DNA from 3 places in the Pseudoduganella aquatica genome. Region 2 is predicted to be linked to each of the others. Evidence: predicted binding sites of a transcription regulator. Region 2 holds the regulator's gene; each other region holds the start of a gene.
What was found. The regulator LexA, encoded in region 2, represses DNA repair genes until DNA is damaged. The targets are predictions, from matches to a motif close to ACTGTATNNNNATACAGT.
Positions count from the first base shown of each region.

Region 1: imuA (translesion DNA synthesis-associated protein ImuA) is a predicted target of LexA. The motif match lies at 1,747-1,764, and genes of this name have one in related genera.
Region 3: KT882_RS12760 (VRR-NUC domain-containing protein) is a predicted target of LexA. The motif match lies at 1,579-1,596, and genes of this name have one in related genera.

Region 1 covers NZ_CP086370.1:5,516,218-5,519,487, forward strand. Annotated here, with positions in the region: gene KT882_RS24630 (Y-family DNA polymerase) at 1-1,080, opposite strand, end outside; gene imuA (translesion DNA synthesis-associated protein ImuA) at 1,007-1,729, opposite strand; gene KT882_RS24640 (putative Na+/H+ antiporter) at 1,869-3,119, shown strand; gene KT882_RS24645 (SPFH domain-containing protein) at 3,268-3,270, shown strand, end outside.
Region 2 covers NZ_CP086370.1:5,415,793-5,419,062, forward strand. Annotated here, with positions in the region: gene KT882_RS24185 (RpnC/YadD family protein) at 1-943, shown strand, start outside; gene lexA (transcriptional repressor LexA) at 1,042-1,698, shown strand; gene KT882_RS24195 (glutathione S-transferase family protein) at 1,714-2,340, shown strand; gene KT882_RS24200 (cystathionine gamma-synthase family protein) at 2,435-3,270, opposite strand, start outside.
Region 3 covers NZ_CP086370.1:2,875,651-2,878,920, forward strand. Annotated here, with positions in the region: gene KT882_RS12760 (VRR-NUC domain-containing protein) at 1-1,563, opposite strand, end outside; gene KT882_RS12765 (phasin family protein) at 1,664-2,203, opposite strand; gene KT882_RS12770 (hypothetical protein) at 2,275-2,469, opposite strand; gene KT882_RS12775 (hybrid sensor histidine kinase/response regulator) at 2,478-3,270, opposite strand, start outside.

The sequences.
Region 1 (3,270 bases), 100 kb from region 2:
CAGCAGTTCGAACAGGCGCTCGCGGTCCTCCTTGCTGCCGCCCGGCTCCGGGAACAGTGTATCGGTTGGCGGCAGCATGGGACGCACCTGCGCCGCCTCCAGGCACAGGCCGATGACCGGCGCCGCCAGCTCGGTCTTGGCCAGGCGCTCCTTAAGCAGGCGCAGCAAATGGTCATCGCGCCATACCGGCTCGCCCAGCGCGATGTCGATCGCCGTCGGCGCGCGCGCCACCTTGCCCCGCTCATGCTCGAGCAGCAGCCTCACGCGCTCGACCGCGAACTGGCGCGCGCACAGCCAACCCACCATCTGCTGCAGCAGGCGCTGCGCCCCGTGCAGCAGCGCGTCCGCATGTTCGACGCGGTCGAACAATTCCAGCTTCGCGCTGAAAGTGGGCGGCGCCTCTATCCACACATGCAGCTCGGGCGCCTCGCCGTGCGCCTCGTCCAGCAGGTCCAGCAAGGCGCGCCCGCAGCGGCGCTGCAAGCCGGGCCGGGGCAAACGCCGCAGGTCCGCCAGCGTAAGACAGCCCATGCCCTCGAACCAGTTCAGGAAGGGCCGCGCCGGCGGCGGCAAGCTGCTGGGCAGCGGCGCCAGCCGCCGCGCCATGCTCTCGATTGTTAAAGAACGTCCGCCCCCGCTGCGCGCCAGCAGCCAGGCGCCGCGCGCGGTGGGCGCGGCGCCCAGCACGGCGGTGAAACCCAGCGCCCGCATGCTGGCGCGCACCAGCGCGCACAGCTTGCGCACGCCGCCGAACAGGCGCAGGCTGGCGCCCACATCCATCAGCAGCGTGGCCTCCTCGGCCTCCGCCACCTGCGGCGTGTAGCGCAGCAGCGCCATCGCCACCGCGTGCGCCGCCTCCCGCTCGCGCAGCGGCGCGCGCTCGTGCAACTGCGCCTCCGGCGCCATCAGCAGCGCGCCGCCGCGCCGCATGCCCACCCGCACACCGGCGGCATGGGCATGCGGCGACACCGCCAGCACGCCGTCCTGCTCCAGCACCACGCTGCCCTTATCCTCCGACCAGCTGGGGCAGAAGACTTCGAGCGGTAACCGTGGCAGGTAGAGGCTTATCCATAAACGCATGACGCTGCAACAAAGAAGGAGGCAAGGGCAGGAAGAGCGGCGCGTCGCGCTGCGGTCCCCGGCGTTTTATAAAGTCGATGCTGATGCCGCCCGGAGCCGGGCGCAGCGCCAGCCGCAGCGGCGCGGGCGAGGCGTCCTGCGCCGCCGCCAGCGGACGCATCAGGAAAAACAGCGTATCGCCGCTTTGCGCCGCCAGATGCAGCCGGCGCAAGCTTTCGCTGCGCATTTGCTGCTGCCACAGCAGCAGCGCGCCGCAGCAGCCGCTGCGCAGCACCTGTTCGGCCGCCCACAGCGCGTCCCCGCTTTTGCCGGTGCCGCGTATCCATACCATCTGTTCCGGGGGCAGGCCCAGCGCGGCCAGCGCCAGCCCCTGCGGAATTTGCGGCGGCGCCAGCAGCACCACCGGCCGTTGCGCGGCCGCCGCCAATGCCGGCCGCAGCAGCCGGATTTCGCCTATGCCCGCTTGCTGCAGCATCAGCTCGGTAAGCGTGCCTTGCGGCCAGCCGCCACCCGGCAGCTGCGCCGACAGCGCCGCGTAGCCGGTGTCCATGCAGCGCGTGGCCGCGTGCGCCAGCTGCGAAGCCAGCCACAGGGACGGATGCAGGCTTTCGGGCGCGGCGATAACGGCGGCTGCGGTGGAGTTGGACATGGCGCTCAATGCAAAATACTGTACATATACACAGTACTATTTACTCCCGGTTTTAGCAAGGACTACTTGCGGTATGTGCCCAGGAGAAAGCTTGCGCATGCTGTAAGATGGCCATTGCCACCATTCTTTATGGACATTTATGACCACCATCGAGCTCATCGGCGCCATCCTGTTCGGACTGGCGCTGGTGCACACCTTCGCCGCCAAATCCTTCGAAAAGCTGGCCCACCGCCACCCGCGCCACGCGGGGCTGCTGCACCTGCTGGGCGAAGTGGAAGTGGTGTTCGGCTTCTGGGCCGCCATCCTGATCGTGGCCATTGCCCTTGCGGCAGGCGGCCAGAACGCCATCGCCTACGCCGAATCGCGCCAGTACACCGAGCCGCTGTTCGTGTTCGTGGTGATGGTGGTGGCCGCCTCATGGCCGGTGCTGAACGCGGTGCAGCGCGCCTTGCAGGCGCTGGCGCGGCTGGCGCCCATGCGCACGGAACTTGCGCTGGCCTGGCTGGGCCTGGCGCTGGTGCCGCTGGCCGGCTCGCTGATCACCGAACCGGCCGCCATGACCTTGGCTGCGCTGACGCTGGCGCCGCTGGTCTTCCGCGCCGGCATGCCCGAGCGGCTGAAGTACGCGGCGCTGGGCGTACTGTTCGTCAACGTCTCCATAGGCGGCACGCTCACCTCCTACGCCGCGCCGCCGGTGCTGATGGTGGCCGCCACCTGGGGCTGGGACAGCGCCTTCATGGCCAGCCAGTTCGGCTGGAAAGCCACGCTGGCGGTGCTGGCCAACGCCACCGCCGTCTGCTTCATGCTCAAACGCCATTTACAGCCTGCGGAAGGCGCGCCGGCCGAGGGCGGCCCCGTGCAGGTGCCGCTGCTGGTGTCGCTGATCCACCTGGCCTTCCTGGCGGCCGTGGTGCTGCTGGCGCACCATCCGGTGATGTTCCTCGGCCTGTTCCTGCTGTTCCTGGGCTTCACGCAAGCCTACCAGCGCTACCAGCAGCCGCTGATCCTGAAGGAGGGCCTGCTGGTGGGCTTCTTCCTGGCCGGGCTGGTGGTGCTGGGCGGCATGCAGCAATGGTGGCTGCAGCCCATCGTCTCCAGCCTGGCGCCGGTGGCGCTGTTCTTCGGCGCGCTGGGCCTGACCGCCATCACCGACAACGCAGCCCTCACCTACCTCGGCTCGCTGATCGAAGGCATGGCGCCGCAAGCGCAATACATGCTGGTGGCCGGCGCGGTGGCCGGCGGCGGCCTGACGGTGATCGCCAACGCGCCCAACCCGGCCGGCGTGTCGCTGCTGCGGCGCGGCTTCCAGGACGAGTCCATCGGCGCACTCGGCCTGCTGCTGGGCGCCCTGCCGCCCACCGCCGTAGCCGCCGCAGCCTTTTTCCTGTAGACAACATGCGTCTCCCTGGATGGAACGCAGCAAGCACGGCAGGCTGTGGCTTCCTGCCCTAATATTTTTTTGATAAATTTCTTGACTCCAACTCGAAGTGATCCTAAAGTGATATCACTTTGATGTCACAACCAAGAGGGAGTCCAGCATG
Region 2 (3,270 bases):
CGCCATCGACTGGCGCCGGGATTACAGCTTCCTTGACCAGGAGCTGGCCCAGGTGGTGCGCGACGCCAGGCTCGGCAAGCGCAGGATAGACAAACTGGTGCGCGTCACCGGCAAGGACGGCGATGCCAGGCTGCTCTACCTGCACCTGGCGATCCAGCGCGCCAGGGAAAAAGACTTCGCCGAACGCATCTTTACCTACTACTACCGCCTCTACGACCGTTTCCGCTGCCCGATCGCGACGCTGGTGGTACTGGCCGACCCGTCCCCCTCTTGGCGGCCGGACTGCTTCCAATGCGAACTGTTCGGCTGCGAAGCCGCCATATATTTCCCCACAGTCAAATTGCTGGACTTCTGGCCGCATCTGGACCGGCTACTGGCCAGCAACAACGCTTTCGCCCTGCTGACCGCCGCCCACCTGATGACGCTGCGCACCCGCCACGAGCCCAGGAAACGCTTCGAATCCAAGGCAATGCTGACCTCATTAATGTATGCGCGGCATTGGGACCCGCAACGCATACTCGATCTTTTCAATGTACTAGACTGGATGATGAAGATCCCCGGCGACTTGCAAGACCAGCTGGCCGTGCGGATTGACGAACTCAACAGGAGCAAGGAAATGCCGTTCGAGAACCTTATGATACGCATGGCCAAAGACCGGGCCCGCAAAGAAGGCTTGGAGGAAGGCAGAGAAGTGGGTTTGCAGGAAGGCCGGGAGGTGGGTTTGCAGGAGGGTCGGGAGGTGGGTTTGCAGGAGGGTCGGGAGGAAGGCCGCGAGGAAGGCCGGCGCGCCGTGGTGCGCAAGCTGCTGCAGCTGCGTTTCGGGCCACTTTCCGCCAGTGCCGAACTGCGCATCTCCCACGCCAAACCGGAAGAATTGAATACTTGGGAAGACAAAATACTGCAGGCAGGCTCGCTGGAGGAGGTCATCGGGCCGATTGCATGAAAATATTTCGCACATATCAACAAAATCCCTTGCATTAGCTCGCGCACTGTACAAAAATACAGTCTGTCTATATCCACAGCTCTCAGAGCTAACGCACCATGATCAAGCTCACCGCACGCCAGGAACAAATTCTCAATCTGATCAAGGATGCCATCGACAATACCGGCTTCCCTCCCACCCGCGCCGAAATCGCCAACGAGCTGGGCTTCAAATCGGCCAACGCCGCCGAGGAACACCTGCAGGCCCTGGCGCGCAAGGGCGCCATCGAGATCGCCGCCGGCACCTCGCGCGGCATTCGCCTGCTGGGTGCGCACGCCGAATCGGCCGCCACCAAACTGGCGCACGCCGCCGCTGCCGCCGCATCCAATATGATGTCGCTGCCGCTGATCGGCCGCGTGGCCGCCGGCTCGCCCATCCTGGCCCAGGAAAACCTGGAAACCAGCTACAGCGTAGACCCTTCCCTGTTCTCAGCCAAGCCCGACTACCTGCTGAAAGTGCGCGGCGAGTCGATGCGCGACATCGGCATCATGGACGGCGACCTGCTGGCCGTCAAAAAGGTGGACAGCGCCAAGAACGGCCAGATCGTGGTGGCCCGCATCGGCAACGAAGTCACGGTCAAGCGCTACAAGAAGACCGGTTCGACCGTCGAACTGTTCCCTGAAAACCCGGATTTCAAAGTGATCACCGTTGATCCGGAAGCGGAGGAGTTCGCACTGGAAGGCCTGGCGGTCGGCCTGCTCCGCAGCTGGCATTAACCGGCGGACGGCAGCATGGCGAGCTTCAAGCTTTACGGCAATTGCGAGTCCGGCCACAGCTACAAGGTCAAGCTGGCCATGGAAGTGGCCGGCGTGCCGCATGAGTACGAGGAAATCGATCTGCGCCTGGAGCGCGCCGCGCGCCCCGAGCCTTTCCGCAGCCTGGCCAAATATGGCGAGGTGCCGCTGCTGGTGCATGGGGACCGCGCCTATGTGCAGTCCAACGCCATCCTGCTGCACCTGGCGGAACATCTGAAAGCCTACGGCGGTGAAACGCAGCAGCGCCTGGAGCGCGTGCGCGAGTGGCTGTTCTGGGAAGCGAACCGCATCGGTTTCTCCATGGCGCACCTGCGCTACGGCCAGAAGTTCGATCCCGAGGCTTACGCAGGCACCGTGCTGCCCTGGTTCCGCAACCGTTTCAACGCGGACATCGAGCGCCTGGACAATGAACTGGCCGACGGCCGCGCCTTCCTGCTCGATGACAGCGTCAGCATGGCGGACTTTTCCATCTGCGGTTATTTGTACTGGCCCGAACAGGCCAATGTGAACTACCCGCCGCGCGTACAGGCCTGGCTGGACCGCATCGCGGCCCTGCCCGGCTGGCGCCATCCTTATCAGATGGAAGGCGCGCAGCCCTGGTAAGCATGGCGGGTTACGGCGTTCCGCCTAACCCGTCCTACCAGTCCAGCCCCGCAACGTAGGGCGGGCTAGGTGCGCAGCACCGTAACCCGCCGCCTTAGCAGGCCTCCAGCGCGCAGCTGAAATCTTCCAGCAAATCGGCCGTATCCTCGATGCCGACGGACACGCGTATCAGCGACTCCGCGATGCCCATCGACGCGCGGCGTTCCGCACCCATCTCGTAGAAAATGGTGTGCGCCACCGGAATGATCAGCGTGCGCGTATCGCCCAGGTTGGAGGCCGGAATCGCCAGCCTCAGTCGGTTCAGGAAATCGAAGCAGTCGATGCCGTCCTTCAGCTCAAAGCTCAGCAGCGAACCGTGCGCGCGGAACAGTGCCGAGGCAATGGCGTACTGCGGGTGCGACTGAAGACCCGGGTAGTACACCGCCGCCACGCGCTCGTCCGCTTCCAGCAACTCGGCCAGCGCCTTGGCGTTGGCGCAGGTGCGCTCCATGCGCAGCGCCAGCGTCTCCGCGCCCACGGCGATGTGGTGCGCCGCTTCCGGTCCCAGCGAGGCGCCGAAGTCGCGCAAGCCCTTGGCGCGGATCTGCGTGATGCCCCACTGCGCCGGCGCCGCCTTCTTGTAGTTCTCGAAAATATTCGGGAACTGCGTCCAGTCGTAGGCGCCGGTGTCGGTCAGGCTGCCGCCCAGCGCGTTGCCGTGGCCGCCGATCGACTTGGTCAGCGCATTGATCACCAGGCCCGCGCCCACCGTCTTCGGCTGGAACAGGTAGGGCGTGGTCATGGTGTTGTCCACGATGTAGAGGATGCCGCGCTCCTTGCACAGCTCGCCGATGCGCTTCAGGTCCGCCACCTGCGTGCGCGGATTGGCGATGGTCTCGACGAAGACGATGCGGGTGTTCGGCTGAATGGCCGCAGCCACATAGTCCACGT
Region 3 (3,270 bases), 2.5 Mb from region 2:
GTCCTGCAGGCGGTCGCCCGGGCCTTTCACTTCTATCATGTGGTAGCGCCGTTCGGCGGGCCAGAACTGGATCAGGTCCGGGAAGCCGCTGCGGTTGGCCTTGATGTCGAGCAGGATGCGCTCGAACCATTTCTTCAGGTGCGCCGCCGGGATGCAGGCCAGCGCCAGGTCCACCAGCTCCGCGTCCAGCGCGCCCCAGTAGACGAAGGGCGACTGGATGCCGTCCTTGGCAAGCAGGTTGCGCCGTATTGTGTCCTGGTAGCCGCCGTCGTCCAGCTGGCCCAGGCAGGCGGCGAACTGCGCCGCGCGGCGGCGCTGGAAGTCGGCGCTGTGCAGGTCGGCCGGGCCATGGTGGAAGGGATGGAAGAAGGCGCCGGGAATGCTGGTGAAGATGGCGTCCCAGCACAGCAGCCCGAACAGGGAGTTGATCAGCGCGTTTTCCACGTAGTACACCGGCGCTTCCTCGCGCGCCAGGTGGTCGCGCACCACGCCTTCCACCCACCATTCCCCCTCGGGCATGGGCAGCGTCAGGTCCAGCCGCACCACGGGCGCGGGCTGGGCGGCGGGCGGCTTGGGATGGCCCAGCTTGCGGCGCAGGCGCGGCAGCATGCGCAGCAGTTGCTGGCGTTCGTGCTCGCTCTCGGGCTGCGCCAGCGCTTGCAGCAGCAGCGCGTGCGCGGCGCCGGCCTGCTCGCTTTTCTCCAGCACGCGGATGGCGCGCGCCCGTGCGCCCGGATAGGCGCAGGCCGCGTAGATGCCGTGCGCGCCGTTCCAGTCCTGCTGTTTTTCCAAGTGCTGCGCCATCTGGAACAGCAGCTTGTCGCGCCGGCTGTTGAGCCATTCATTGCCGGCGATGGCGGGCGGCAGCGCGCGCAGCACCTCCTGCGGATCTTCGCCTTCGGTAAAGCGTTCGCGGCAGTGGTGCAGGGCCAGGTAGTCGTCGATGTCGCGCCGGCTGCGGAAGCCGCGCGCGGAGGGCGAGAACTCCACCTTTTCGTATTTGTACACGCCCAGGTCGGACAGCACGAATTCCGACCAGTCCTGGTGGTAGTTGCCGAAGAAGATAAGGCGCAGGCGGTCGCACAGCGGCTGCGCCAGCACCTGGTAGACATGGTCGAAAGCCTGGCCGCACCAGGCCGAGAAGCGGTGCGCGCCCTCGTGGCGCTCGCGCAGTGCGGCCAGCTGTTCGGGCTTGCGCGCGTTTTTCTCATGTCCGGCCAGCTGGAACACGCGCGCAATTTCGGGCTTTTGCAGCAGGGCGAACAGCTGCTCCAGGGTAAGCACCGGGTCGGCGTCTATCCAGCCCAGCTCGGCCAGCGGCCGCGCCGCCTCGTGCGCGCAGCCGATTTCGGCGTAGACCAGCTTGCTGGCGCGGAACAGTTCGCCTTTGCGCATGACCATGCGCACGAACAGCGCGCGCGAGGCGCGGGGCAGGGCGGGGAAGTGGGAGAGGAAAGCGCGTTCCTCGGCAGTGAGCAAGTCGTCGTAGCGCTCGCCTATCCACTGCAGAACCTGGTGGAAGTTATCCAGGTAATAAAACTCGTTTTCCAGAACTCTGATCATTGCAACGCGCTGCCAACTGTATGTTCATACAGTGTATCGCGTTAGCGGGCCGGGAGCAACCGGTGCGGCGCTCCCGGCCCGTGTTGGACAGCCTTGCGGCTTATTTTTTGCCTGGCTGGACGGTTGCCGCCGCCTTGGCGACCTGCGCTTCCACATTGGCCACGGCCTGGCGGGTGGCGTTGGTTACCTGCTCGTAGCCGGCGAAGGCGTTGTCGATGGCTTGCTTGACGATCTGCACCGCATTCTCGGAACCGGGGCGCACGTTCTTGGTCACGTCGTAGATCAGCGCGCTCAGCGTGCTTTTGGCTTCGGTCATATGGGCGTCGGCGGCGCGGGTGAATTCCTCGCGGATTTCGGCAATGATGCCGCCCAGCTGCTCGTTGTAGGCGGCGGCATTGGTCATGCCGGGCTGGACTTTGGCTGCGGCCACGGCCATGACGGCCTTGGGATCGCGCGCCAGGCTCAGCTCCTTGCCGGCGGCCAGCTGTTCCTCGACGGTGCTCTTGGCGGTGGCCATATTCAGCGCCACCACTTGCTCCACGCCTTGCACGGCTTTGCTGGTCAGCGTATTGAAGGTTTCAAGCTGAAACTCAAACAGGGCCTTGGTGGTGGCTGCGAACTGCTCTGGACTCGTAAACATTCGTTCTCCTCGGTTATTGGAATAGAACTACGGCATACCGGCCTGCAACAAAGCGTCTTGTTATGGCCCCATTATTTGGCAAACGCTAATTTTTCGCAACGGCTATCTTTGTAAGCGTGCGCCCCCCGCTCCCAGCCCTGGCCCAGCGGGCCTTGGGCGCACACGCGCGCGCCGTCCACCTTGCTCACCCACCAGTAAAACGGGGCGGGCGCGGCGTCCAGGGCGGTGCAGCACAGCAGCAGCAGGGAGGCGGTCAGCTTCTTCATGGCTCCGATTATAGCGGCGCCGCCGGCGGCAGCAACAGGACGAAGGTGGCGCCTTGGCCGGGCTGGCTGGCGGCGTTGATGCGCCCGCCGAGCACGCTGGTGACGATGTTGTGCGCGATGTAGAGCCCCAGGCCGGAGCCGCCGGCGCCGCGCCGCGTGGTGAAGAAGGGGTCGTAGATATGGCCCAGGTGCTCGGAGGCGATGCCGTTGCCGTCGTCTGCGTAGACCAGCTCGATGCTGCCGGTGCGGTTCAGGCTGGCGCTGATGCGCACATGGCCGCCGCTGCGGCCCGCAAAGCCGTGCACCGCGCTGTTCTCGAGCAGGGCCAGCAGCACCTGGCTCAGCTGGCCGGGATAGCTGTCCAGCTCCAGGTGGGCGGGGATGTTCAGCTCCACCTCGATCGCCAAGTTCTTGACCGTGGCCAGCAGCGGCGGAATCAGCCCGGCCACGAGGGGTTCGAGCTTGAAGCGGCTGCGCTGGCTGCTGTCCTGGTCAAGCGCGATGGCGCGGAAGCTGTGCAGCAGCGAGGCGGCGCGCTTCAGGTTGCGCACCACGATCTCGTCGGCCTGCGCCACCTCGTCCAGATAGGCGTCCAGCTGGCCCTGTCCCAGGTCGGACTGGCGGGCGCCTTTGGCGAAGGCGGCGCGCAGCGCCTGGGTGCGCTCGGCCATGCTGCTGGCGGCCATCAGGCCGTTGCCGATGGGCGTGTTCAGTTCGTGCGCCACGCCCGCCACCAGGGCGCCCAGCGCGGCCAGCTTTTCGCGCCGCACCAGTTCGTCCTGCGTCATGCTGAGGTTGCTC